Regions from separate parts of the Saccharopolyspora sp. NPDC047091 genome, predicted to be linked through region 3. Evidence: riboswitches for the same ligand, from Rfam matches in the RefSeq annotation. Region 3 holds a riboswitch; each other region holds the start of a gene.

Region 1 (9,265 bases), on a different contig from region 3:
CGCAGCCGGACCTCGTCGCCGACCGCGGGAGCGTCGGCGATGTGCGCGACGGCCTCCACCTGCCCGAGCTCCGGCACGGTGACGGCGAGCCGGACGTGGTCGTGCCGGTGCACCCGCTCGCGCACCGCGCCGAGCGGTCCTGCCGGTGCGGGATCGCCGGGCCGGATGCGCCGGGCGCGCACTCCGGCGGCTCGCAGTCCGAGCCGTGCCGCCCCGTCCTTCGCGGTCACGTCGACGGCGCCGAGCGCGCAGGTCGCCACGCCGTCGCGGACCTCCGCGGGCAGGAAGGTGGTGCAGCCGAGGAACGCGGCCACCTCCTCGTCCGCGGGATGGCGCCACAGCAGGTCGGGAGTGTCGGCCTGCAAGATCGTGCCGCGGGCCATGACGGCGACCCGGTCGGCGAGGGTGAACGCCTCGTCGTGGTCGTGCGTGACGACCAGCGCGGTCGACTCGCCGCGGCCGAGCAGTGCGGCCAGGTCCACCGCGAGCCGCTCGCGCAGCATCCGGTCCAGCGCGGAGAGCGGTTCGTCCAGCAGCAGGAGCTCCGGATCGGCGGCCAGCGCCCGAGCCAGCGCGACCCGCTGCGCCTCGCCCCCGGACAGGTCGGTGACCCGCCGGTCCTCGTACCCGGCCAGCCCGACGAGTTCGAGCAGCTCGGCGACGCGCGCCGCCCGGGCCGCGCCGCCGACGCCGCGCATCCGCGGGCCGAACGCCACGTTGCCCGCCACGTTCCGGTGCGGGAACAGCTGCCCGTCCTGGAAGACCAGCCCGAACCGGCGTTGGTGCACCGGCACGGCGGCGAGGTCGCGCCCGTTCCAGCGCACGGAGCCCGCCGTGGGGCGCTCGAGCCCGGCGACGGCCCGCAGCAGCGTGGACTTCCCGCAGCCGGACGGGCCGAGCAGCGCCAGCACCTCGCCGTCCAGCACCGAGAGCCGCACGTCGCGCACCGCCGTGGTGTCGCCGAAGCGGACGGTGAGCCCTTGCACTTCCAGCCCCATCAGAAGTCCTCCACGGCGTCGGTGCCCACCCGCAGCCGTTCGATGAGCACCACGCCCAGCACGGTGACGATCATCAGCAGCGCGCAGGCGGCGTAGGCGAGTTGCGAGTTGAGTTCGCCCGGCCTGCCGAGCAGCCGGGCGATGGCCACCGGCAGCGTCGGCGCATCGGGCCGGGCCAGGAAGCTGGTAGCGCCGAATTCCCCGAGCGCGACGACGAATCCGAAACCGGCGGCGGCCAGCACCGAGCGCACCGCGAGCGGGAAGTCGATCTCGCGGCGTACCCGCCACGGTCCGGCACCCAGCGTCGCCGCGGCCTGCCGCAGCCGGTCGTCGATGGCCCGCAGCACCGGCAGCACGGTGCGGATCACCAGCGGCGTCACCACCAGCGCCTGCGCGAACGGCACCAGCAGCGGTGAGGTGCGGAGGTCCCCGGGCAGCGAGCCGAGCGTGATCAGGTAGCCGAAGCCGACGGTCACCGCGGACACCCCCAGCGGCAGCATCAGCGCGAGGTCGAGGCTCTCGGCGACGAACCGCCGCCGCACGGCGACGAGCACGAACGAGGCGAGCAGTCCGAGCAGCAGTGCCATCCAGGTGGCGTCCACCGCGGTGCGCACCGAGTTCAGCGCGGCTTCGAGCCCGGTGACCTCCAAGGTTCCGGGCTGCCCGCTGCCCAGCAGCGCGCGGTATCCCGCGAGCCCCCACCCGTCCCGGGTGGACACCGACCGCACCAGCAGCGTGGCGATCGGCGCGAGCAGCGCGCACAGCACGGCACCGGCTAGCCCGACGATCCACCACTCCGCGCCCTGCGGCGGCCGGGCGGTGGTCGCGGGCGCGCGCAGCCGCAGCGCGGTCTCCCGGCGGCGGCGCGCGAGGGTGGCCACGAGCAGCGCGGCGACGACGGCGACCAGCTGGAGCAGGGAGAGCGCCGCGGCGCCGGGCAGGTCCAGCAGTTGCACGGTGCGCAGGTAGATCTCGGTCTCCAAGGTGCGCAGCCGTCCCCCGCCGAGCACCAGCACCACTCCGAAGCTGGTGGCGCTGAACAGGAACACGACGGCCGCCGCCGACCCGATCGCGGGCAGCAGCGCGGGCAGCGTCACCGAGCTGAAGGTGCGCAGTCGTCCGGCGCCGAGCGAGCGCGCGGCGTCCTCCATCCGCCGGTCCACGTGGCTCCACAGCCCGCTGACGGTGCGCGCGACAACGGCGACGTTGAAGAACGCGTTGGCCAGCACGATCGGCAGCACTCCCCCGTCGGCGCCGAACAGCGCCCGGAACGCCATGCCCACGACGATCGTCGGCAGCACGAACGGCACGGTCACCGCGACCCGCAGCAGTCCCTTGCCGGGCACGACGAGCCGGGCGAGCACGTACGCGAGCGGCAGTCCGCAGAGCAGCGCGACGGCGGTGGACGCGGCGGCCTGGCCGAGGGTGAAGCCGACGAGGCGCCAGGTGGACGGCTCGGCCAGCACCGCTCCGACGTCGCCGCGCACGCCGAGCCCGATGATCGCCGCGACCGGCCAGGCGAAGAACACCCCGAGGAAGCCGAGGACGAGCACCGCGGCCAGCGCCACCGGCACCCGGCGCCGGAGTTCGCCGGTCATCCCCGGACCAGCGTCCGCCACTGCTCGACCCACCGGTCCCGGTTGTTCTCCACTTCGTCGGCGGGCAGTTCCCTGGGCCGCGGCGGCAGCGGTGCACTCGCCGTCCACCCCTTCGGCAGCGCGACCCCGTCGAGCGCGGGGTACACGTACATCTGGTCGGCGACCTGGCCTTGGAATTCGGGCGAGAGCAGGAAGTCCACGACTTCTCGCGCCGCCTGCGGGTCCGCGGCGCCGGTGAGCACGCCCGCGTATTCGACCTGCCGGTAGCAGGTGTCGAGCAGCGCCTTGGTGCGCGGCGCTCCGCTGTCGTCGACCTCGGCGGCGGGCGAGGACGCGTAGGACAGCACGATGGGCCGCGGTCCCTGCCCGGTGGATCCGGAGAAGTCCTGGTTGTAGGCCTCTTCCCAGCCGGAGGAGAGCCGCACGCCGTTGGCGTCGAGGGCACGCCAGTAGTCCTGCCAGCCGGGTTCGCCGAAGGCGTCGATGGTGCCGAGCAGGAACGCCAGCCCCGGGGAGGACGTCGTCGGGTCCGGCATCGAGGTGAGGTTCCGGTACCGCGGGTCGGTGAGGTCCTGCAGCGTCGCCGGTTCCGGCAGCCGGTGCGCGGCGAACCAGGCGGGGTCGATGTTGATGCACACGTCGGCGACGTCGATGGCGGTGAGCCGGTCCTGCCCACCCTGGGCGTAGCGCTGGGGTCCGCGGTCGGCCGCGGCGGGCCGGTAGGGGGCGAACACGTCGGAGCGCAGCGCGCGGGAGGCGAAGGTGGAGTCGACGCCGTAGGCGACGTCGCCGAGCGGGGCGGCCTGGGACAGCGCCAGCTTGTTGGTCAGCTCTCCGGCGTCGCCGCTGTTGCGGACTTCCAGGTGGATGCCGCTGCGCTTCTCGAAGTCGGCGAGCAGCGCGGGGTCGGCGACGAACGAGTCGTGCGCGACGAGGGTGACGGTGCGCGCCGCGGTGTCCTCGCCGGAGCTCCCGATGAGCGAACATCCGGTGGTGAGCGCGGCTGCGGCGAGTGCCGCGGCCCAGCGCAGTAAGGGGTTCAACGGTCCTCCCGAGTAGCACACCGGTCTCGGCCACGCGTGCGAACTCGAGCTGATCGCGACACCTCCCTGCGCCGGCATGATCCGGTTCAGGTGCGGACGGTCGAGGGGATTCGCCCCTCCTCTCAGCCCAGCGCGCTGGACTCCCGTGGCGACGGCAGTCTACGTGCCACCACCGGGCCGGGGGTCGACGGTCGCGTTCCGGCCGTCCGACGACCACCATGTGGGCATGACCGAACTGCTGAACGACACCCAGGTCGCCGAGTCGCTGTCCCGCCTGCCGGAGTGGGCCCAGGACGGCACCACGATCGTGCGGAGCGTGGAGTTCGCGAGCTTCCCGCAGGCCATCCAGGCCGTGAACCGGGTCGCGGAGATCGCGGAGAGCGAGAACCACCACCCGGATCTGGACATCCGGTGGCGCACCGTCGTGTTCGCCCTCTCGACGCATTCGGCGGGTGGTCTGACCGCGAAGGACTTCACGCTGGCCGAGGAGATCGACGGGGTGGTCGACGCACTGGCCTGAGCCGCGCCGACCTGGGCCGCGGGCTGCCGTTGCGCGGGGAGCCGGCTCCGCTGCTGCCGCCCCGCCCGGTCAGCGCGTCGGGTGGAGGACGAGTTCGGCGGCTTCGGCGGCGCAGCCCCAGGACAGCGAGACGCCGCAGCCGGAGTGCCCGTAGTCGTGCACGACGGTGGCGCCGCCGAACCGCTCCACTTCGAGGCGGACGGCGTCGCGGCCGGGGCGGAGTCCGACGGTGGCGCCGAGCACTTCGGCCCCGGCGAGCAGCGGTTCGACGTCCGCGCAGCGGCGCAGCACGGCGGCGCCGTCCTCGCGGTCGGGCGTGCGGGACCAGTCCTGCTCGCGCGCGACGCCGCCGAGCACGACGTGGTCGCCGTGCGGCACGTACGAGGTGAACTCGGGGCCTGCGCCGACTTCCACGAAGTACTCGGTGATGCCGGGGTTGCGCACGATGACGTGCTGTCCGCGCACCGGGCGCACCCCGGGGTCGCCGACGAGTTCGTGCGCGCCGACGCCGGTGCAGTTGACGATGCGGTCGGCTTCGCCCGCGGCGTCGGCCAGCGAGGACACCGGGCTGATCAGCAGTTCGCCGCCCGCGGCGAGGAGCCTGCCGGTGAGGTGGTCGAGGTAGCGCGGCATGTCGATCAACGGGAGCGTCGCCCGGTAACCGCTGCGGAATCCGGTGGGCAGCTCGTCGGCGGTGCAGGGGCGCAGGTCGGGCAGCAGCAGCGCTTCGGGCGGCAGCTGGTCGCCGAGGTCGACGCGCGCGGCCATCCGCCCGGTGGCGAGGTGCACCCCGCTGTCCGGGTCGGCCGCGAGCTCGACCAGCCGGTGGTAGGTGTCGGCGACCCACTTGCGCACCCGAGCGGCGGGTTGCAGCAGTGCCGGACCCCAGATCGCGCCGGCGACGGCGGAGGTGGTGTCGGCGGGTGGTTCGTCGGTGCGGACGCGCACCGGCACGCCGGATTCGGCGAGGACCACGGCGGTGCTGAGCCCGATCACCCCGGATCCGATGACCAGAACGGTCCCGTTGGCGGCCATTTCGGCACGCTAGCAGCGTTCCCCGTCGCGCACGGCCTGCTCGGGGCGGGGTTCGCGGGCGCTCGGCGCGGCCCTAGTCCTCGACGATGGTGATCGTTCCGGTGCCGCCGCAGTTGCTGCACCCCTTGCCGTTGCAGTCTCCGCAGATCAGGGTGATGTGCTGCATGCGCACAACGTAAATCGCCTGGTCACGGCGTGCGACTCCGTTGCTCCGGGGTGCGTCGCCGACGGTTCGCGGCGGGCCGCGCTGCGCTACCGGCCCCGCCCGCCTTTCACCCGGACGTGCCCGAGCGGAGGGGGCGGCGGGTCGGAGAATCGCGTTCGCCCGGTGTTCGTCATCGATCGGGGGTCAGCCGATCGCGGTCCGAGGCGAGGAGGACCGGATTCGAGGAGCGGCCGCTTCCCCATCCGACGTCGGTCCCCCGGCGTACCGTTCCGGCCATGGAACGGGTCGATCGCACGAACACGTTCATCGAGGTGGCCGAGGACTGCCCGGTCACCACCGCGACGGTGCCCCCGCTGAACGCCGAGGCGCCGTCGGTCGCCGCGCGCACCTACCGGCTGATCACCGAGCACCCGTACGAGTTCACGTCCGGCGACGTCATCTTCACCGTCTTCGCGGACCGGGCCGCCATCCCGGACGAGGAGCGGGCGGACGCCCGCCGGGAGTTCTTCGCGCGGAGCAGGGCCTGCCTGCGTTCCTCGCCGCTGGGCAAGCGCTACGGCTGGGGCATCCACGCCGACGCCCGCGGCCGCCTGGCCCTGTACGCCGTGGACGGCCCGGAGTACGCGGAGTTCACCTCCGGCCGGCGCACCGGAGAGTCGGGCGAACCGATCACCCGCACCAAGGCGCTGCGCAGCACCCGGGCCTGACCTCCCCGACCCGACCGGCCCGCGCCCTCGGCGAGCGGGCAGGGGGCGCATCCCGGGAGACCGCCCCTGCCCGTGAGCTCAGTCCACGGGGACGACCTCGAGGGTGTTCCGGCGCACGGGCTCGGTCGACATCGTCACCGAATACGGGCTGTCGGAGTACTCGTCGAGGAACGCGGCGTCCACCGCCCGGTTGGTCTCCTCGTCATCAGCGGGAACAGCGGCGAAACGCACGCTCCTCCGCACTCCTCCGGCGGAGATGCGTCCCCGCCCGGTCTCCAGCGCGGGCCCGTACCACTTGCCCCGGGTGCCGTTGAAGGAGCGGATGAAGATCCGACCGCCCACGGGCACCGACCAGATGTCCACGGTCTTCGGGGTGGTGCCGTCGGGCAGGGTCGCTCCGACGGTGGAACAGATCTCCGCGTTGATACAGCCCGGTTCGTCTCCAGTCGGCCCACGTCTCCGCACTCGTGTTCGGCGGCCCTGCGGCCGCGATGTCCGGTTCCGCGTGCCGACTTCCGTGATCGATGCGCCGGGGTGCACGCGTCGGCTCGTGCCCGCACCGGGTCCGGTGGCGGCTCCGCGCGGTGCGCGACACGCGCACCCCGGCGCCGCGCCCCGAGTCGATGCGTCAGATCGTGCCGAAGAAGAACGGAACCAGCTGGGCGACCGCTTCGGCGACCTCCTTCTCGCCGTCGTAGAGCGACATGTGGTTCGCCCCCGCCACGACGTGGAGCGACTTGTCCGCGCTCGCCGCCCGCTCGTGCAAGTCGTCGCTCATCCACTTCGAACCGGCATCGCTGCCCGCGATGAGCAGCAGCGGCTGGGTGAGGAAGACCTCGGCCTCGTGGAAGGCGTCGTAGGTGACGATCTGGCTGAGGCTGCGCGCCGTCATCCAGCCCGGCGCGGCGGGGTGTTCGCAGCGGGGCGTGTGGTAGTACTCCCACGCCTCTTCCAGCTCGGGGTTCGGCGCGTCCTCCCTGTTCATCGGCGCGAGCGGGAACCGGTTGTCCTCGCCCCGCCCGGTGGCGTCGGTGGTCCGCGCTCGGGCGGCCTGGTCCAGCGCCGGTGCCGCATCGGCGGCGGCGACCGAGCCGTCCCAGCCGTTGCGGAACATCTGGCCGACGTTGACCATGCTCACGGTGCCCACGGCCTTGATGCGCGGGTCGTTGATCGCCGCGTTCGCGGTGTACCCGGCTCCGGCACAGACGCCCATCGCGCCGATCCGCTCCTCGTCCACGTACGGCAGGGTGGTCAGGTGGTCGACCACGGCGCTGACGTCTTCGGTGCGGACGTGCGGGTTCTCCAACTGCCGGGGGCTGCCGGTGCTCGCGCCTTGGAACGATGCGTCGTAGGCGACGGTCACGAACCCGTTCTCAGCGAGCTCTCTCGCATAGGTGCCCGCGGTCTGCTCCTTCACACCACCGCCCGGGTGGGAGACGACGATCGCCGGGTACTCCTCGGCCTCGTCGAACTCGGGTGGGAAGTTGATGACCGCGGCCAACGTGGTGCCGTAGCCGTTGCGGGTCTCGATCTCGATGTTCTCGCTCACGATCCTCCTCCGGTGAAACGCCGTGCAGCGCGTCCGGCCGGCTCCCGGCGGACCCGGCTGCACCGGACGCCCTCCACTGTGGGAGCCGTTCGGCGGGTGCGGCAGGTTCGGCCGGAACCCCCTCGACCAGGGCTTCCGGGGTTCCACCAGAGCCTGGATCGGGGCGGCGGGCGCACCTAGCCTCGGGGCATGGCGTCGAAGGACGAGAACGTGCGGGACTTCCTGGCCACCCGACGCGCGAAGATCACACCGGACGTGGCGGGACTGCCCTCGCTCCCCGGCATCCGGCGCGTGCCCGGCCTGCGCCGCGAGGAGGTCGCGATGCTCTCCGGGGTGTCGGTCGACTACTACACCCGGATCGAGAAGGGCGACCTGACCGGCGTGTCCGACGACGTCCTGGATTCCATCGCCCGAGCCCTGCGGTTCACCTCCGACGAGACCGGGTACCTCTACGACCTCGCGCGGACCGCGCGGCGCCCCGCACTCGCCCGCAAGCGGACCAAACCGGCCCGGACGGTTCCGCAACGGGTGCGGCTGCTCATGGACGCCATGCCCCAGACCCCGGTGCTCGCCCACAACAGGTGCCTGGACGTCGTGGCGGCGAACGCCCTCGGCCGAGCCCTGTTCTCCGTCGTCTACGACAGCCCGACGAGGAGCTCCGCGGCCACCCCGCCGAACATGGCGGCGTTCGTCTTCCTCGACCCGGCGGCCGAAGACTTCTACACCGACCTGGACGACGCCGCGAGCGCCTGCGTGCGGATGCTGCGCGTCCAAGCCGGGGCCACGCCGCACGACAAGCAGCTGACCGGGCTCATCGGGGAGCTCTCCACCCGCAGCGAGGACTTCCGCACCCGCTGGGCGGGACACGACGTCGGGCGGCTCCGCGACGGCAGCAAGGCGATCGACCACCGCGAAGTGGGCCACCTCGACCTGGGATTCGAGCAGCTCACGATCGACTCGGCACCGTCGATCGTCCTGTCCGCCTACATCGCGGAGCCTGCTTCGGCGACGGCCGAACGGCTCCAGCTGCTCGCCGCGTGGACCACCGCACCGCCCACCCCGTCCCGGCTGCCCTGACCCGCGCGAGCCGGACCGGGCCGCCACCGGTCAGGGCGCCGCTCGGCCGTCGCGGGACATCCGCAGCAGCGGGTACGGCCGACCTTCGTCGTCGAGCTCGCTGCGCCCGGTGATCGCGAACCTGTGCCGGAGGTAGAACCCGACGGCCTGCGCGTTCTGCTCGTTGACGTCCACGGACATCACCCCGAGCTCGGCCACCGCGTGCGCGAGGAGGGCGCGGCCGACTCCTCGCCCGCGGTGCGCCGCGTCGACGAACAGCATCTCCAGGCTGCCGCCGGACGTGCCCGCGAACCCGACCGGCACGTGCCCGAGCTCGGCGACGCTGATCCGAACCTGCGGGAAGTGTTCCGCGGGCAGGAGTTCCTCGATCTCGGCGCGGTGCCGCGGATCGAGGAACGCGTGGGTGGCGTCGACGGCGCTGCGCCAGATCCGCACGAGGTCCGAGTACTCCTCGGGCCCCGTCGAGTCGCGGATCGTCGGCTCAGCCACGACGACCTGCGCGGTGCAGCGGAGTTCGCCCGGATTCCGATGCGGAGAACCAGGTGCTCAGGCCGCGGAGCACGTGCCGAACC
Region 2 (9,265 bases), on a different contig from region 3:
CGCATCGCCTGCGGCAGCACGATGCGCCGCAGGGTCCGGCCGCGCGTCATCCCCAGCGCCTGCGCGGATTCGGACTGCCCGGGGTCGACGGAGAGGATGCCGCCGCGCACCACTTCCCCGGCGTAGGCCGCTTCGTGCAGCACCAGGCCGATGATCGCGGTGGTGACGCCGCCGAGCAGGTCCACGGTGCTGATGGAGAACTCCCCGACGCCGAGCACCGGGTACAGCGCGCCGATGTTGAACCAGAACAGCAGCTGCACCAGCACCGGCACCGAGCGGAAGAACCAGGTGTAGCCCCAGCTGACCGCGGCCAGCACCGGGTTCCCGGACAGCCGCAGCACGGCGAGCACCGTGCCGAGGGCGAACCCGAGCAGCATCGTCACCGCGGTGAGCCACACCGTCAGCCACAACCCGTGCAGCACCGCCGGTGTGAGGAGGTAGGCACCGACGACGTTCCACTGGAAGTTCGGGTTCGTCGCCACCGAGAACACGGCGCCCGCCAGCAGCGCCAGCACCACGGCCGCCGCCACCCAGCGCAGCGGACGGCGCAGCGGAACCACTTCGGGAACGTCCCCGACGGTTTCCGGGACGACTCGCAGTTGGGACATGATCTCCCGCCTGTGCAAGGGAATCGGGACTTCGAACATCCATCCGTGCACCGACCCGGGTCAAGTCCGCGGAATCCCCGTCCCACCCTGTGGCCGCCGTTGACACCTCCGGTCGAATCCGGTGAAGCTCGGCGGGTGCCCGCTCGGACGTGCCTGGTAGCGCGAACCCACATCGACCTCGCCCTGGTCTGGTCGGCGTCCTGTCGACGCCACCGCTGACCCCAGGCCCACCGCGCCCCGCCCTGCCCGGATCCCGGGGCGCTCCCGACGATTCCCGCCGCCCGCGCGGCGCGGAAGGGGACCACGATGCGCACCGGACATCGCGCGGCGACCGCGCTCGCCGTGCTGTTGAGCGGAATTCTGCTCGCCGCCTGCGGCCCGGCCCCTGATCCGGACGCGATCGCGCCGGGCCTCGACCCGCAGGCCGACGTGGTCTCCGGCGTCGGGCGCAGCGAGGCGGCGGCCGCGCTGCTGCCCGCGCGGGTCCGCGACGGCGGGGTGCTGCGCATCGGCCGCTCCGTCGGCGGAGCGCCGCCGACCGCGTTCTACCTGGCGGACGGCAGCACCGCAGTCGGCCTCGACGTGGACATGACCGAGGCGGTGGCCCGCAAGCTGGGCCTGCGGGTCGAGGCGCAGGACGCCGCGTTCGAGACGATCCTTCCCGCGCTGGGCAGCGGCAAGTACGACGCGGGCACCGGGAACTTCGGCGTCACCGAGGAGCGCAAGCGCACCATCGACTTCGCCACCTACGTCCGCGACGGGCAGGGATTCGCGGTGCGCAGCGGTGACGACCGCGGCCCGATCACCGACGTCACCGCGCTGTGCGGGCAGACCGTCGGCACCGCGAAGGGCACCACCTTCGAAACGACCCTGTCCGCGCGATCCCACCGCTGCACCGACCAGGGCCGCCCCGCCTACCGGGTGGAGGTGTTCTCGGAGAGCAGCGCCCTGTACTCCGCGCTCGCCCAGGGCAAGGTCGACGCGATCATGAGCACCGTCAACGGCTTGCGCTACGCGGCGACGCAACAACCGGCGCTGCGGTTGACCAACGAGTTCCGCAGTCTCGACGTCGGCTTCGCGCTGCCGAAGGGCTCGCCGCTGGCCCCGGCGTTGCAGGCGGCGGTGAACGAGCTGATCCGCGACGGGTCCTACGCCCGCATCCTCGGCAAGTGGGGCGTGTCCGCATCGGCCATCGGCGAATCGCAGGTCAGTCCCCCGGAGATCCACTGAGCACGCCACTACTCGATCAGGTGGTGATCGCGCCGCTCCACCGCGCGCGGGGTCCGGATCAGACCTACTCTCCTCGGCGAGTCGACCCTCGCCTGTGGAGAGGAGTGTCCAACGTGGAGGACTCCGCACAAGCCGTCGTCCCGCTCCGTCCCGGATTCGACATCCAGGTACGAGGTTTCCACCGCCGCCAGGTCACCGAGCACATCGAGCTGCTCGAGGACCAGCTGCGGATGGTCAGCATCGATCGCAACGAGGCGGTGGCGCTGAACACCGACCTCCGCCGCCTCTGCGACGACGCGCGGCGCGACCTCGCCGAAGCCGAACTCCGCCTCAAACGCATCGAAGCCTCCGACACCGGGCTTCCGCACGCGTCGCAACGCGTGCAGAACATGCTGTCGCTGGCCGAGGAAGAAGTGCAGACGCTGCGCGAGCAGGCGCAGCGGCAGGCGGAGACCATCCGAGGCAGCGCGGAATACGAGGCGCAGCAACTGCTCGACGAGGCCGGTGCGGCCGCGGAGGCGATGCGGGCCGAATGCGCCCGCCTCGTCGACGAGCTCGACGTCCGGCAACGCGAGATCCGCCGGGAGCACGAGCAGAGCCTCGCCGACATCCGGGAGCGCGAGCGCGCCATGCGCCACGCCATCCGGGACGAGTACAAGTCGGTCGTCACGACCGCGCAGGAGGAAGCCGACGCACTGCTCGCCCGCACCCGCTGGGAGTGCGGCAGGCGCGACGCCGAGACCGAGCAGCTGCGGCTCGACGTCCTGCAGGACCTGCACACCAAGCAGGCCCGGATGGAGGAACTGCGCACCGCGGTCATGTCCTCCCTGGAGAACGTCGGCAGGCTCGTCGGCGCCTCCAGCAACGAGATCGCCGCGCAGGAGATCGACAACGTCATCGACGCCGAACTCGTCGGCGAACCGGCGCACCACGTGTGGCTGCCGGAGCCGCGCGGGGACACCCAGAGCTACCTGATCCCGCTCGAGTCCCCCTTCAACGGTGGTGCCGCACCCGCGGAACCCGCCGAGACCGCCGAAGCCGAACCGACCGAAGCCGTCCAGCGGAACTGATTCGGAGCGAGTACGTGGAGCTAGTCGTCTTGTCCTTCGCCGGCGGCGCGGTGGTCGCCGCCCTGCTCTTCTGGCCGCTGCTGCGCCGGGCCCGCACGCACGCGGACGGGCCGCCCACCGGCAAGCACGCGCTGCGCGCCCCGCGGGCCACCGCCCCGGCGGCCGCCGCCGGGACCACGGCCACCGCGCGGCCCGCCACCGGCGAGGCCGACGCCGAACCGCACCCCATCCCCCGCCAGGAGACGGCCGCGGACCGCGCCACGGAACCCGTCCCCGACGAGCCCGCCACCGGCAACGAGCTCGGCGTCACCGTCTCGACGCTGCCGACGGCGCTGTTCCACGAGCACTACGAGGCGAAGTTCCGCCGCACCCGCGACCGCATCGACCGGCTCCGCGACCAGCTCCACGAGCAGAACTGACCGCACGCCCCACGGCGGCAACGACTCGGTGATATCACCGAGTCGTTGCCGCCGTTCCTGTTGCGCGCGCACCGGGTTGCGGCCGACCGGAGCAGCGCGCCGCCGCCGAACGCGCCCCCGCGCGGCCGCCGCGGATGCCTCCGAGCGGGACCCACCGCACCGTGTTGTTAGGTTCGGCGCCTACCGCGCCCAGCCGCGAACCCGAACGGTGGAGAACCCAGTGTCGAGTCCCGCAACGCCCCCCACGCTGTACCTGGTCGCCACGACCGGGAATCCGAACTACGGCGACGAGCTGATCGCCGCGACCTGGCTGAAGTACCTCGCCCAGGTCGCCCCGGACAGCGAGGTGTGGCTCGACTGCCCCAACCCCGGCCCCAGCGAAGTACTGCTCGGCCACCTGCACCCGCACGTCCGGTTCACCGACACGCTGTGGCGGCTGTGCTGGTCGGCGCCCTCCGACGAACCGTGGGAGGTGGCGTCGTTCGTGCAGCACGCCATGATCAACCCGGGGCTGGCGCCGCACTGGCTGGCGGGCATCGAGCTCGCCGCGCGCGCCGACCTGGTGCACATCATCGGCGGCGGGTTCATCAACTCCATCTGGCCGCGGCACTACGGGCTGCTGGCGGGCGCGGTCGCCGCGGTGCGCCGCTCCGGCGGGCGCGCCGTGATGACCGGGCAGGGCCTGTGGCCGACACCGGAGGAGGCGCGCCCGCTGGTGCGCAACCTCGCCTCGCAGTTCGAGCTGATCGACGTGCGCGACGAACCGTCCGCCGAACTGCTCGACTCCGCGGGCCAGCTCACCGCCACCGGCGACGACATGTTCTTCGGCATCGCCCCCGAGCTGTACCGCACCGACGACCTGCGCGACGTGATGATCTGCCTGCAGTCGGACCTGCTGGACGTCACGGTGCCCGCGCTGGCCGGGTTCCTGCTCGACACGCTGCGCGCCTGGGACGTGCGGCCCGAGCAGGTCGGCGTCATCGAAGGCATCCCGCGGGTGGACCGCGAGGTGTTCGCCCTCGTCGAGCACGACCTGCCCGGCGCCCGCTTCTACCCGTTCTCCGAGATCATGGACCACGGGCTGCCCGCGGCCGCCGGCCAGCGCTGGCTGTCGACCCGGTTCCACATGCACCTGATGGCCGCGGCGGCCGGGGCGCACGGCGTCGCCGTGTCGATCAACTCCGGGTACTACACGAACAAGCACCGCTCGCTGATCCAGCGCGGCTCCGGCTGGGGCCTCAGCGAAGGCCTCCAGGTGCCGCCGCAGCCGCAGGAGGGCGGCTACGAGCGGTCGACGCTGGACGCGCTGCAGGAGGCCAAGTCGAAGCTCGCCTGGTCCATCTACGGGGACTGAACCGCCGAGCCGGGCGGCGACGCGATCAGGCCGCCGCCTGCCCGGTCTCGCAGGTGCCCTCGGCGCGGGGCCGCAGCACGTGGATGTCCGCGGACGATGTCTCAGGCTCCGTCTCCGCCTGGGCGGACTCGGCGTCCGCCCGGCGGTCGGCGATGTAGAAGGGGGCTGCGGCCAGCACCGGCACCAGCATCCCCGCCAGCATGATCAGAATTGAAGTCCCCGTACTCAAGGCCACCGAACCCCGCGCGGTGGGAGGCGGACCCCCCACGACCGAACACGCCGAACGAACGTGTCGTTTGCCTCATCGTCGTGGCTGAGGGTGTTCGTTAACACGGTCCGAAAGTGCTCCTGATCACGCTGCTCGCGAGCGCCCCCACCACCGCTGACCACCCGCGGCACCGCCCCCGTCGCGCGCGGGCGGCCGTTGCGGAGGGTGATCGGATCGGGCGGCCCGCCGACGTGCGAAAACCGTGCCGCCGCAACGACTTTCACCGCGGGATCCACCGCGCCGTCGGCCACTGCTCGAGCCGCCAGGCGCCGTCCCAGAACATCCACTCGTACTCGCTCGCCCGGGTGAACGCGGCCAGCATCCGCTCCCGCACCGGTTCGTCGGCGGCGGCCGCCGCCCGGTCGGTGAGCTCGCGGGCCGCCAGCACCGCCTCGGCGAACTCCTCGTCGGCGTAGGTCTCGATCCACCGGCGGTACGGGTGCGCCGACGCGTCGCCGACGGCGGCGAGGATCTCGCTGCCCACGTGCTGGTACACCCAGAAACACGGCAGCACCGCCGCCAGCAGCACCGGGTACGGGTCCACCAGCGCGCTCGCCCGCAGGAACGAGGTGTAGGCGGTGCACGACGGCGAGGTGACCACGCCCGCGCCCGCCAGATCGTCCGCGGACAGCCCGAACTCCTCGACGTAGCCCGCGTGCAACCGGCGTTCCTCCACCAGCGCACCCCGCGCGGCCCCCGCCAGGAACGCCGCGTCCGCCGGATCATCGGACCGGGTCGCGGCCGCGGACAGCGCCTGCGCGAACGCGATCAGGTAGCGGGCGTCCTGCACGATGTAGAACGCGAACCGCTCCCGGTCGAGGGTGCCGTCGGCGAGCGCCGCGTTGAACGGGTGCGCCACCACGGCCCGTTGCAGCTCGGCGGTGCGTTCCCAGGCCTTAGCGCAGAAACCGCCCGCGGGCGGATCGGGCAACCTGCTCATGATCTCCGCTCCTCCGATCTCACCACCAGCGGTGGAAGTGGTGCACGGGCCCGTGCCCGCGCCCCACGTCGAGGCGCTCCGCGGCCCGCAACGCCTCGGTCAGGTACTCCTTGCCGTCGCGCACCGCGCTCGCCCAGTCCGGCCTGCGGGGGCGCAGCGCCGCGATGGCCGCCGACAGCGTGCAGCCGGTGCCGTGGTCGTTCGTGGTGTCGATCCGCTCGCTGCGCAGCCAACGCACCTCCCCGTCGCCGCGGAACAAGTCGGCGCTCGCCGGTTCCGCGCGCAGGTGCCCGCCCTTGAGCAGCACCTGCTTGGCGCCCAGGTCCGCGAGCCGCTCGGCCTGCGCGGCCATCCCGGCCGAGCCGGTGATCTCCGGTTCGCCCAGCAGGTCCGCCGCCTCCGGCAGGTTCGGGGTGATCAGGTCGACCCGCGGCAGCAGCTCGTCCCGCAGCACCGCCACCGCGTCGTCGGCGAGCAGCCGGTGCCCGCTCTTGGCGACCATCACCGGATCCAGCACCACGTGCGGCGGGGCGTAGCGGTCCAGCACGGCGACCACCGCGCGGATCACCTCGGCGTTCGCCAGCATCCCGATCTTCACCGCGTCCACCCGCACGTCGTCGAGCAGCGTCGCCAGCTGGGCGGTGACGAACTCCGGCGGCACCTCGCGGACCTCCGCGACACCGGTGGTGGTCTGCGCGACCAGCGCGGTCACCACGGACATGCCGTAGGCGCCGTTCGCGGAGAAGGCCTTCAGATCGGCCTGGATCCCGGCCCCACCGCTGGGGTCGGTGCCCGCGATGGTCAGCACGTTCGGGATCCGCCCGGAGCCGGACCGGGCGGCACGAGTGGTCTGGTCAGCAGGGCCGGTCTGGGCAGGACGGCCGGTCTGGGCAGCACGAGTGGTCACGTCGGTGACGTCCCTCCGCTAGCACGAACTAGGTCAGGTTCGACGGGTCTGCTCTCAGCCCGGTCGCCCGGGCACCCCGCGTCACTGGCCCCAACCTAGCAACGGGCGTCAACCCGGCGGTTCACTCGACGAGGCCGATGATCGCGCCCGCGGTGAACCGCTCCCCCGCCCTGCCCTGCCGCCACAGCGTCCCGCTCGCCGGGGCGCGCACCGTGCGCGGCGTTCCACCGGTCAGCACTTCGGCGACCGGGGCGCCGCTGCGGACCCGGGCGCCGTCCCGGACCAGCCAGCGGGTGAGCGAACCGGGTTCCTGCGGATCCTCGGGCGGACGTGGGAAGTGCAGGTCCGTCACGGCCGCGCCTCCTCTTCCGCTCGACTCGTCCGCGGACGACGAGCGCGGAGATCGGCGATCAGCATGATCGGTGATCCTTCTCACCACAAGCAGATCTCGGGCTCGGTTCGCTGGGTCGAGCGGCGCAGCAGCACGTCAGCGGCGGGGTCAGACCGCTGGGCCGAACAGTCGCTCTCACACGATCGGAGCAGCGCAGCCGGCGCCAGCCGCCGCTACGCGAATGCAACGTGGCAGCTGGTCGTTCCGTCTAGAGTTCGAGATCCGGCCAGTGGACCGAAGCCGGACGAACTGCGCCCGCGGGTCGTCCTGACAGGTATGGGGGTGGGACGGCACATGTTCCCCGATCAAGAGCACGTGTGGTGGATCGTCGGAGCGGGCAAGCGCCTCCGGCACGCGATCACGGTGCGCCCGGGCGCCAGACCCGCCGGGGATCCGGTGCAGACCCTCTGCGACACGACGATCAAGCTCCCGCACGAGACCTGGCCGGCCACCAAGGAACCGTCGAGCCGCCGCATCACGGAGCGTTGCGCGGAGTGCGAGCGGGCCGTGGACGAACAGCTGGAACGTGACGGCGATCTCGTCGTCACCACCTGGGACGCGTAGGCGCGAGGGAAGTCACACCGCCGACAGCTGATCGCCTAGTGAGGCGACCCTGCGTGGCGGATTAAAGTTGACGCAATGGACACCACTGCCGACGCCCCTCAGTCCGCCCGCTCCCGCCGCTCCACCCGGCCGGATCCGGCGGAGGTCTGGGCTCCGCTGGCCGGTCTCGCCGACGCCGCAGCGCAGGGCGGGACGTCCGGAGCCGTCGCCATCACCCGCGGGTTCGACCGCAACAGCAGGCTGCGCGCCAAGGCGCTGCGCGATCTGCTGGAGGAGCGCGGGGTCGCGGCCATCGAGATCACCCCGGCCGTGGGCAGCGAGCGGCTGCTCGCCGACAGCGAGATCACCTCGGTGGTGAACCTGATCGGCGCCGGTTCCTGGCAGCCGTACCGGCTGGCCGCGAAGCTGCGCGCCCCGCTGCTGGCCGTGCGCGGCGACGAGACGGGCGGGCCGGAGTCGCGGGACGTCATCGGCGTCACCGCGTCCGAGGACCGGCGCGACGTCGCCCTCTCGCACGTCGCGGTGCGCCCGGAGACCGAGGGCCAGGGCAGCCTGATCGTCACCGCCGACGGCGAGCCGGTCTCGGTGCCGGGTGGTTCCGCGGCGATCACGCTGCACGAGCAGCGGCTCGAGGTCCGGCTCGCGGGCCCGGACTTCGCCGAGCAGACCTTCGCCGCCACCGAAGTTCAGGTGGAGACCGCGGACGCGCCGCACCGGCTGGTGCGGGACGAGCTGCCGATCGCCGACTTCGAGGGTGCGCTGACGTTCACCGCCGAGCCGGGCGCGCTGACGGTCCGCCCGGTCTGACCGGTTCCCCCGCGCGGCCCCGCTCGACCGGGGCCGCGGGGAACCCGTTCACAGCACGCGGTTCAGCAGCGCGACCAGCGCCGCGAGCACCACGCCCACCAGCGCCAGCGTGAGCGGGGCGAGGGTGCCGGGGTTCAGCGCGTTGAACAGCGTCCAGCAGAGCACGAGCAGCGCCACCAGGCCCAGCAGCCCGATCATCGCGGCCATCAGCGGCCGGTGCCGCGGCAGCGCGCGCAGGTTGCCGCGGGCGACCGGCGTCATCCGCTGGTACGTGATCCACACCGGCAGCGCCACGAGCGCCACGACGAGGACGCCGAACAGCGAGTCGGCCCGGCTCGGGCCGTGCCCGAGACCGAGCAGCAGACCCAGCACGCCGACCGCGAGCACCAGCAGCACGCGGTGCAGGGTGCGCCACAGCAACCTGTCGTAACCAGCCATGATCGCAGTCTCCCAGGGCCGCTCCGACCGGCGGCGGAACCCCGCGGGCAACCTCCCGGTGGAAATTCCAAGATTAATCAGGCGAACACCCGTCACGTCGGTGATCCTGAGTCGTCTTACTACCGGAGGACGTACCGGACGAACGTCCCGCGAGGGAGGGGAGGTCGCGTGACCGACAACGAGCAGTGGCAGGTGAGCTGCCGCGATGTGGCTGGCCGGCGGCGGAACATGGCGGTGTACGTGAACCAGGGCAACGTCGTGGTCGTCGC
Region 3 (9,265 bases):
AGCACCCTGGCGCGCTCGGTGGCGGCCGCGGTCGGCGCGGAGCTCGTGGAGGTCACCGCGCCCAGCGTCGCCGCGCTCGAATCCCGCTCCGCCGCGCAGCGCCTGCAGCGGTCGCTGGACCGCGCGGCGGGAATCGCCGCGGGCGGCCGGAACTGCGTGGTGCTGCTCACCGACGCCGACAGCCTGCTGCCCGCCGCCGAGCCGCCGCCGCTGGCGACCGTCGCGCTCGACGCGCTGGACACCGCGATGCGCACCGAGCGGCTCGCCGTCGTGGTGACCAGCGCGCAGCCGCAATCCCTGGACCCGCGGCTGCGGGAGACCGGCCGGGTGGACCGGGAGGTGACCGTCGGGCTGCCGGACGCGGCGACCCGGGTGCAGCTGCTGCGGGTGCTGCTGCGCGGCACCCCGCTGGCCGCGGACGTGGAGCTCGGCGAGCTCGCCGAGCGGACCCCCGGCTTCGTCGTCGCCGACCTGGTGGCGCTGTGCCGCGAGTCTGCGGTGCGAGCCGCGCTGCGCCACCGCGGCGGGGCGGACGGCGAACCGGCGCTCGCCCAGCAGGACCTCGTCGACGCCCTGTCGTCCGTCCGGCCGCTGTCGATGTCCACATCGGACGATCTGCGCACCGGCGGGCTCACCCTGGACGACGTGGGCGACATGGTCGAGGTGAAGCAGTCGCTCACCGAATCGGTGCTGTGGCCGCTGCGCTACCCGGACTCGTTCACCCGGCTCGGCGTGGAACCGCCGCGCGGAGTGCTGCTGTACGGCCCGCCGGGCTGCGGCAAGACGTTCCTGGTGCGGGCGCTCGCGGGCAGCGGCCGGCTCAACGTGCTCTCGGTCAAGGGCGCCGAGCTGATGGACAAGTTCGTCGGCGAATCCGAGCGGGCCGTGCGGGAGCTGTTCCTGCGCGCCCGGAACGCGGCCCCCGCGCTGGTCTTCCTCGACGAGGTGGACGCGCTGGCCCCGCGCCGCGGCCAGTCCGGCGACTCCGGGGTGGGCGACCGGGTGGTCGCGGCGCTGCTCACCGAGCTCGACGGGGTCGAGCCGATGCGGGAGGTCGTGGTGCTCGGCGCCACCAACCGGCCGGAGCTGATCGATCCGGCGCTGCTGCGGCCCGGCAGGCTGGAGCGGCTGGTGTACGTGCCGCCGCCGGACGGGGATGCGCGGGCGGAGATCCTGCGCGCCGCGGCGCGGAACACGCCGCTGGCGTCCGATGTGGACTTGGCGGCGGTGGCGGCGGAGCTGGACGGGTACTCGGCGGCGGACTGCGCCGCGCTGGTCCGGGAGGCGGCGTTGACCGCGATGCGCGAGTCGCTCAGCGCCGCGGAGGTGACGGCCGCGCACCTGGCGGCGGCGCGCGGTGCCGTGCGCCCCTCGCTGGACCCGGCGCAGCTCGCGTCCCTGGAGTCCTACGCCGACCGGCGCGGCTGATCCGCGGTGCGCGGCCCACCCGCTCGGCGGGGCCGCGCACCGGGCGCTAGCTGCCCTTCGGCATGCCCTGGTAGTCGTTCGTGATGATCGCTATGACACCGGGGCTCGCCGGGGCGAGGCCCTCGAAGCGCGGTTCGGCGCGGGCCTGGAACGCGACGGCGATCTCCTTCGCCTGCGCCTCCTCCGGCGTGCCCGGCCGGTAGTACACCGTGGTGGTGGGGATGACGCCCTGCGAGTAGTTGCCGACCTCCGGCACCTCGTACCCGGCGCTGCGGAACTCGTCGGCGGCCCGGTGCGCCAAGCCCTTGATGGTGCTGTTGTTGTAGACCCGCACCACGATCCGCTGCCGCTGGTGGTCCGAACCGGTCGAGTCCGAGCCGGGCGAGTCCGGGCGCGGCTGGTTCGCCGGCGGCACCTGCGGTTCCGGGTCGGGCGTCTGCGCGGGCGGTTCGTCCGCGGCGGGCGGCGGTTCGGCGACCGACGAGGTCGGCGGCTGCGCGGAGCTCGTCGGGCCGGGCGGCAGCGGCGGCAGCGGAGCCGAGGTCTGCTGCTGGTCCACCGGCGGCGCGGCCGCGTCGTCGGACCCGCCGGAGACCAGCGTCGTCAGGCCGAGCACGGCCGATAGCGCGCCCACGCCGATGAGGGCGATACCGCCGATCTTCGCGGCGGACGGGCTGGTCGGGGGTTCCCCGGAAGTCATCAGTGCCACTCGATTCCCAGTCGGCGGGCCTGCCGGGCGCGCTGCCGACTCGCCCGCACCTTGCGCAAACGTTTGATCAGCATCGGATCGGCCCGGACCGCCGCCGGGTCGTCCAGCAGATCGTTCAGCACCTGGTAGTACCGGGTGCCGGACATGTCGAACAACTCGCGGATGGCCCGCTCCTTGCCACCCTCGCTCTTCCACCACTGCCGCTCGAACGCCAGGATGCTCAGCTCGCGGTCGCCGAGACCCCGCTCCGCCGCGGGCTCCTGATCGTCCGAAGTGGACTCATCCGGGGGGATGCGCGGCAGCGGTTCGGTGGGCGGGTCGACCGCCCGCAGGTGCCTGCCGGACGCGGGTTCACCCGCCGCTCCGCGCCCGTCGGTACGCGCCAGTTCCTCGCACTGCCGGGCGATCTCGTGCACGGTCAGCATCTGGGCGGCGTCCATCTGGCTCCTCGCGTCGCGATCCGGGGCCCCCGCGTTCGCCGGAATCACACGGGTGTGATTCCAAGCCCATTACATCACGCGAGCCCGCCCGCCGTGCGCGGCCAACACGCCCCCGGCGGAGATCCACCGGCAGCCCGGCGAAGATCACTCCGATGGGCGGCGCGCACCTCCGCGCCACCACTCCCGAGGCGCCCCGGAGACCGCTACCGATACCCTCCGCCGCATGGCTGTTCACCCGATCCGCATCGTGGGCGACCCGGTGCTGCACCACCCCACGCGCCCCGTCGAGCGGTTCGACGACGCGCTGCGCACCCTCGTCGAGGACATGTTCGAGACGAACACCGCCGCGAACGGCGCCGGGCTGGCGGCCACCCAGATCGGCGTGGACCTGCGGGTCTTCGTCTACGACTGCCCCGACGACGACGGGGTGCGGCACCGCGGCGTGGTGGTCAACCCGGTGCTGGAGACCAGCGAGCTCCCGCAGACCATGCCCGACCCCGAAGACGACTGGGAGGGCTGCCTGTCCGTCCCCGGCGAAGCGTTCCCCACCGGCCGGGCGAGCTGGGCGAAGGTCACCGGCTTCGACGTGGACGGCGCGCCGGTCGAGGTCGAGGGCACCGGCTTCTTCGCCCGCTGCCTGCAGCACGAGACCGACCACCTGGACGGGCACCTCTACCTGACCCGGCTCGTCGGGCGGAACGCGCGGGCCGCGAAGAAGGCCGTCAAGCGCAACGGATGGGGAGTTCCCGGTTTCTCCTGGGACCCGGCGATCGAAGGCGATCCGTTCGCTGAGGAGGATTGAGCCTTCTCCCGTTGCGGGCGGGGCGGTTGGCGGAACCTCAGCTGCTTCCTCGCTGCGGGATCGTTTTCACCGGTGGCTCCGCCACAGGCGAAAACGCTGTCCTCGCGAGGAAGCAGCTGAGAACCCGCGGCGGTGCCGGTGGCGTGCGTGGTCGGCGGCTCAGCGGCTTCGCCGCTGACAGGCGAAAGACGCGCTTCACCGGGCGGGTTCCGCGGACGGGCGGGGCCGTTCAGCGGGGGAAGGCCTCGGTTTCCAAGGTGACGTCGAACGGGGACGGCAGGTCGAGCGGCTTGCCGAACGGGACCGCGTGCGATTCGCGGTAGGCCTCGCCCGCCGGCTCGGAGAACAGGGTGGTGGTGGGCCCGTTCGGCGCGTAGCGGTCGATGCGCAGGTGGAGCGGGACGTCCGCCGCGGCGTACGCGCGGAGCTTGGCACCCCGGCCCGAGCCGGTGCCGCCGCGCACCGCGATCTCCGCCGCGAGCAGCGCGTGCGCACCCGTTTCCGCCGGGTCGCCGCCGGCTCGGTCGCGCGGGACGACGGCGAGGTCCGGCACGAGCACGCACGGCCCGTCCTGGACCAGTACGACCGGGTCGCGCAGGACGACCAGCCGCGACGGCAGCACCGCGTACAGGCACCGCACCACCGAGTCGGCGATCAGCTCGTGCCCCGGCTCCGGCGGCGGGGAGAGCACCATCCGCCCGTCGATCGCCTCCGACCGCCAGCCCGGCGGGAGGGCGGTGCGGCTCCGGAGCGCGCGGAGCTCGTGGCAGCAGCGGGATTCCACGTTCGGACGGGCCTTCACGGCCGATCACCTCCTGTGACCACTTGATCACCGATGGTATCTTCGGCTGAATCGGGCCGTCATCCACCCTGGTCACGTGCGTGGCCGCCGCCGCCCCCGGCGAGCCGGGACTTGGCAGGACGGCATCGCGGGGCTAGCCTCGGCGCCGACAACTGATCGCGGGAGCTCGCACCGGAAGCGGGCTGAGAGGGCGGCTGGATCATCCGATCCGGGGCCGCCGACCGCCTGAACCTGACCGGATAATGCCGGCGTAGGGAGTGAACGGCCGTGGCCGACGTGCGTCCTGAACCGTCCTCTGTGGACTCCGATTTCCCGGGTGTGACCACCGGACCGATCAGCGGTTCCCGCAAGGTGCACCGCGAGGTCGGCGACCTGCGGGTGCCCGCCCGCCGCATCGAGCTCAGCAACGGCGAGCACCTCGACGTCTACGACACCTCCGGGCCCTACACCGACGACGCCGCCACCGTCGACGTGCACGTGGGCCTGCCCCGCACCCGCGACGGCTGGCACCGCGAGCACCCCACCCAGCTCGCCGCCGCCAAGGCCGGGGCGATCACCCGCGAGATGGAGTTCGTCGCCGCCCGCGAGGACCTGCCCGCCGAGTTCGTCCGCGACGAGATCGCCCGCGGCCGCGCGGTGCTACCCGCCAACCACCGCCATCCCGAGAGCGAACCGATGATCATCGGGAAGAAGTTCCTGGTGAAGGTGAATGCGAACATCGGGAACTCGGCGGTGACCTCCTCGGTCCCCGAAGAGGTGGAGAAGATGGTGTGGGCCACCCGCTGGGGCGCCGACACGATCATGGACCTGTCCACCGGCAAGCGGATCCACGAGACGCGCGAGCGCATCCTGCGCAACTCGCCGGTGCCGGTCGGCACGGTGCCGATCTACCAGGCGCTGGAGAAGGTGAACGGCGACCCGGCGAAGCTCACCTGGGAGATCTACCGGGACACCGTGGTCGAGCAGTGCGAGCAGGGCGTGGATTACATGACCGTGCACGCCGGGGTGCTGCTGCGGTACGTGCCGCTGACCGCGCAGCGCGTCACCGGCATCGTCTCCCGCGGCGGTTCGATCATGGCCGCCTGGTGCCTGGCGCACCACCGGGAGAGCTTCCTGTACGAACACTTCTCCGAGCTGTGCGAGATCCTCCGCGAGTACGACGTCACCTTCTCCCTCGGCGACGGCCTGCGGCCCGGCTCCATCGCCGACGCCAACGACCGCGCCCAGTTCGCCGAGCTCGAAACCCTCGGCGAGCTCACCGGGATCGCCCGGGCGCACGACGTGCAGGTGATGATCGAAGGCCCCGGGCACGTGCCGATGCACAAGATCGCGGAGAACGTGCGGCTCGAGGAGGAGCTGTGCGACGAGGCGCCGTTCTACACGCTCGGCCCGCTCACCACCGACATCGCGCCCGCCTACGACCACATCACCTCCGGCATCGGCGCGGCGATGATCGCGCAGGCCGGGACCGCGATGCTCTGCTACGTCACGCCCAAGGAGCACCTCGGGCTGCCGGACCGGGACGACGTGAAGACCGGCGTGATCACCTACAAGATCGCCGCGCACGCCGGTGACCTCGCCAAGGGGCACCCGCGGGCGCAGGAGTGGGACGACGCGCTGTCCAAGGCGCGCTTCGAGTTCCGCTGGACCGACCAGTTCAACCTGGCGCTCGACCCGGACACCGCGAAGGCGTACCACGACCAGACGCTGCCCGCGGAACCCGCGAAGACCGCGCACTTCTGCTCGATGTGCGGGCCGAAGTTCTGCTCCATGAAGATCACCCAGGACGTGCGCGACTACGCCGAGAAACACGGCCTCACCAGCGTCGAGGCGATCGAGGAGGGCATGCGGGAGAAGTCCGAGGAGTTCACCGGCTCCGGCGGCGAGGTCTACCTCCCCATCGTGAGCTGATCGGAGTGAACGGACCGTTCGTCCCATCCGGTCGGACGAACGGTCCGTTCACCCGCTTCCGGACGCGGTGGGCGGTGCTCCGGTGTTTCGCATCGGCAGGTTCCGCACGGGCCGGATCGACGCCGGGAGAGGGTCGTAGCATGGGCCGGATGCACGAGACGCCCGCCCACCTGCAACGACCCGCGCACGACACGGCTCCGCCGACGGCGCTGACCATCGCCGGATCGGACTCCGGCGGCAGCGCGGGGATGCACGCCGACCTGCGGGCGTTCTTCTCCTGCGGGGTGCACGGCATGACGGCCGTGACCGCGGTGACCGTGCAGAACACCGTCGGCGTCACCGGTCTCGTGGAGATCCCGCCGGAGACGGTCGCCGCGCAGATCGGCGCCGTCGCCACCGACATCGGAGTGGACGCGGCGAAGACCGGGGTGCTGTCCTCGGCCGCCACCATCGAGGCCGTGCTCGCCGCCTGCGACGAGCACGGCATCGGCCGCGGCCGCCGCACCCCGTTCGTCGTGGACCCGGTCGCCGCGTCCCGCAGCGGGGAACCGCTGCTGCGCCCGGACGCGCTGGACGCGCTGCGCGACGAGGCCTTCCCGCGGGCGACGCTGGTGACGCCGAACCTGGACGAGGTGCGGCTGCTCACCGGCATCGACGCACGCAGCCGGGACGACCTGCTGGACGCGGCGAAGGCCGTGCACGACTTCGGCCCGGACTGGGTGCTGATCAAGAGCGGGCACCTGCTGGACGATCCGGAGTGCGTGGACCTGCTGTTCGACGGGACCGACGCGATCCCGCTGCCCGGGCCGCGCTACTCGACGGTGCACACGCACGGCGCGGGCGACGTGTTCGCCTCGGCGATCACCGCGGCGCTGGCGAAGGGCGCGGCGATGCCGGACGCGGTCGCCGCGGGCAAGCGGTTCGTGACGCGCAGCGTCGAGCACGCCTACCCGCTCGGCGCCGGGGTCGGGCCGGTCTCGACGTTCTGGCGGGTGAGCCCGCGCTCGATCTGACCGGGGTCGTTCCGGTGATCGGATCACGCTCGGTACCGTCGCCGGGCACGAGCGCTGCGCGGCAACCGCGCGAATGGCCCAGCGGACCCGCCGCGAACGAGCTTGAGATACCGAATCGGGTGATTTTGGCCCGCGCGGGTAACTCACCGGGCGGGTCCCGTCGACATAGTGCGTGAGGCCTGCAGCCCCCGCCGCGCTCCCGAGCGACGGCGCCGCGCGCGCTGCGCCCGTCCCGCACAGGCACCGAGAACGTCAGGAGCGAAGCGACCGCCGTGGCAGCACCCGGGTGGACGACCATGAAGGACCGGCTCCTCGCCGGGCTCAACACCGAGGCCGGTGCCCCCGACCTCAGACGACGCCAATACGCGATGGCGGTGCTGGTCACCGCGGTGGCTGCCACCGCCGTCGGCTGGCTGCTGGATCTGCGCACCCCCGCGCTCATCGGCGGGCTCACCGCCGTGTTCGCGCTGGTCGCCGCCGGCGGCCGGTCGCTGCGCTCCGACCTGCACCGGTTCGCCTGGTTCGGGCCCGCGCTGGTGCTGGTGATGGCCATCGGGCCGCTGCTCGACGCGATGCCGGTGCTCGCCGGGCTGCTCGTGGCGGTGGTCGTGTTCGGCTCCGGGATGCTGCCCGCGATCGGCGAGCAGTACCGGGTCAGCGGCCAGACCTTCGCCGCCGCCACCCTCGTGGCCACCACCACCGGCATCGGCTCCGGGGAACCCGCCTGGATGCTGTTCCTGTCCACCGGGGCGGGCGCCGCGTTCGCGCTGGTGCTGCGGGTGCTCATCGGCATCGGCGACCCGACCCGCGCCACCCGGCACGCCGTGGCCCGCACCCTGCTCGAACCGGGGCCGGGCGTGCTGGAGATCGCCGCGAGCGCCTGGCGCGCCGACGGGTCGAGCACCTGGCTCGGGCAGGTCCTCGCCGGGGCGGCCCGGTTCCGCGCCGCCCGCGAGACGCTGCTCGCCCAAGCCCAGCGGGCCGACCGGATCGAAGCGGAACGGCTGCACCGCATCGTCGTCGAAGCGGACCTGGTCGCCGCCGAACTCGCCCGCGCGGTGCGCTCCCGCGCCTGCACCGGGCTGCCCGCGATGGCCCGCGTCGACCCGGCACAGGCCGTCGTCGCCGCGGGCGGCAGGCAGGACCTGCCGGAAGCGGTGCGCGGCATGAACGAAGGACTCGACCGCATCCGCGGCGCCGTCGTGCAGCGCACCGAGTTCGCCGCCAGCCCGCCCGCGCCCGGCGGCCGCCGCCAGCGCGCCATCGGCGGCATCAAGGCGCACCTGTCGCTGCGGTCCTCGCTGTTCCGGCACGCGCTGCGCTGCACGCTCGCCGTCGCCGTCGGCATGGTGATCGTGCTGCTGCTGGACGACCCGTCCGCGTCCACGCTGCTGCTGGCGCTGTACGTGGTGCTCGCGCCCGCCGCGCGGGACAGCATGAACGGCGCGCTGGAACGCACCGGCGGCGCGGTGCTCGGCGTGGTGGTGCTGGCCGCGCTGATCACGCTGCTGCCCGGGGTGTACCTGCTGGTGCCGGTGGTCGTCGTGGGCATGCTGCTCGGCGTGGAACGGCTGCGCACCGACTACCAGGTGCTGCTGAGCTCGCTGATCGTGGTGACCGTGGTCGACCAGGCGATGCGGCTGGACCGGCCGCTCGCGAACATCGCGATCAGCTTCGCTTCCAACACGGCCGTCGGCGCGGCCATCGCGCTCGGCGTCGGCTACATCAGCTTCATCGTGCTGCCCAGCAGCATGGTGCCCGACGTGCGCGGGGCGATCCGGTCCACCGTGTGGTCGGTGTCCGAGCTGCTGCGCAGCGTGCGGGCCGCCGGGCAGGGCCACCAGGTCCGCGCCGCCATGCAGTCCGCGCACGTGCTGGCGCTGCGGCGGACCCAGGACCTGCTGGGCATGCCCGCGCTGCTGGACGAACCGGACTCGGACGAGGACCCGCAGACCACGCGGGCCGCGGCGATCGCGCTCGACGCGCTGCGCCAGGACGTGGCGACGCTGGCGTTCCGGCCCGAGGACGAGCTGGCGGTGGCGGTGCCCGCGCTCAAGGCGGTGGACCAGCTGCTCAGCGGGCGGAGCAACCCGAAGATCCCGGACATCCAGTCCGCCGGGGCACCCGAGACGGAACTGCTGGCCAGCTCGCTGGTGGAGA

What was found. Region 3 has a riboswitch for thiamine pyrophosphate ahead of thiC (phosphomethylpyrimidine synthase ThiC). Riboswitches for the same ligand answer to the same signal wherever they lie in the genome.
Region 1: linked by a shared signal. The riboswitch ahead of ABZ805_RS15305 (thiamine ABC transporter substrate-binding protein) and the one ahead of thiC (phosphomethylpyrimidine synthase ThiC) in region 3 are both predicted to bind thiamine pyrophosphate.
Region 2: linked by a shared signal. The riboswitch ahead of thiD (bifunctional hydroxymethylpyrimidine kinase/phosphomethylpyrimidine kinase) and the one ahead of thiC (phosphomethylpyrimidine synthase ThiC) in region 3 are both predicted to bind thiamine pyrophosphate.

What each region holds. Positions count from the first base shown of each region.
Region 1 is NZ_JBEYUS010000030.1:10,555-19,819, reverse strand. Features, by position in the region: gene ABZ805_RS15315 (ABC transporter ATP-binding protein) at 1-998, opposite strand, end outside; gene ABZ805_RS15310 (iron ABC transporter permease) at 998-2,596, opposite strand; gene ABZ805_RS15305 (thiamine ABC transporter substrate-binding protein) at 2,593-3,639, opposite strand; TPP riboswitch at 3,686-3,796, opposite strand; gene ABZ805_RS15300 (4a-hydroxytetrahydrobiopterin dehydratase) at 3,866-4,159, shown strand; gene ABZ805_RS15295 (FAD-dependent oxidoreductase) at 4,229-5,194, opposite strand; gene ABZ805_RS15290 (DUF6157 family protein) at 5,636-6,067, shown strand; gene ABZ805_RS15285 (DUF2255 family protein) at 6,146-6,532, opposite strand; gene ABZ805_RS15280 (alpha/beta hydrolase) at 6,696-7,616, opposite strand; gene ABZ805_RS15275 (helix-turn-helix transcriptional regulator) at 7,806-8,693, shown strand; gene ABZ805_RS15270 (acetyltransferase) at 8,724-9,182, opposite strand.
Region 2 is NZ_JBEYUS010000015.1:19,284-28,548, forward strand. Features, by position in the region: gene ABZ805_RS09720 (amino acid ABC transporter permease) at 1-608, opposite strand, end outside; gene ABZ805_RS09725 (ABC transporter substrate-binding protein) at 915-1,838, shown strand; gene ABZ805_RS09730 (hypothetical protein) at 1,952-2,908, shown strand; gene ABZ805_RS09735 (hypothetical protein) at 2,923-3,327, shown strand; gene ABZ805_RS09740 (polysaccharide pyruvyl transferase family protein) at 3,548-4,681, shown strand; gene ABZ805_RS09745 (hypothetical protein) at 4,707-4,883, opposite strand; gene ABZ805_RS09750 (TenA family protein) at 5,170-5,889, opposite strand; gene thiD (bifunctional hydroxymethylpyrimidine kinase/phosphomethylpyrimidine kinase) at 5,909-6,796, opposite strand; TPP riboswitch at 6,790-6,885, opposite strand; gene ABZ805_RS09760 (lipoyl domain-containing protein) at 6,918-7,148, opposite strand; gene ABZ805_RS09765 (hypothetical protein) at 7,470-7,751, shown strand; gene ABZ805_RS09770 (hypothetical protein) at 7,827-8,558, shown strand; gene ABZ805_RS09775 (hypothetical protein) at 8,607-8,996, opposite strand; gene ABZ805_RS09780 (hypothetical protein) at 9,165-9,265, shown strand, end outside.
Region 3 is NZ_JBEYUS010000049.1:16,618-25,882, reverse strand. Features, by position in the region: gene ABZ805_RS20190 (AAA family ATPase) at 1-1,428, shown strand, start outside; gene ABZ805_RS20185 (LytR C-terminal domain-containing protein) at 1,475-2,128, opposite strand; gene ABZ805_RS20180 (DUF3263 domain-containing protein) at 2,128-2,430, opposite strand; gene ABZ805_RS20175 (peptide deformylase) at 2,801-3,379, shown strand; gene ABZ805_RS20170 (Uma2 family endonuclease) at 3,609-4,181, opposite strand; TPP riboswitch at 4,330-4,455, shown strand; gene thiC (phosphomethylpyrimidine synthase ThiC) at 4,500-6,092, shown strand; gene thiD (bifunctional hydroxymethylpyrimidine kinase/phosphomethylpyrimidine kinase) at 6,242-7,105, shown strand; gene ABZ805_RS20155 (FUSC family protein) at 7,402-9,265, shown strand, end outside.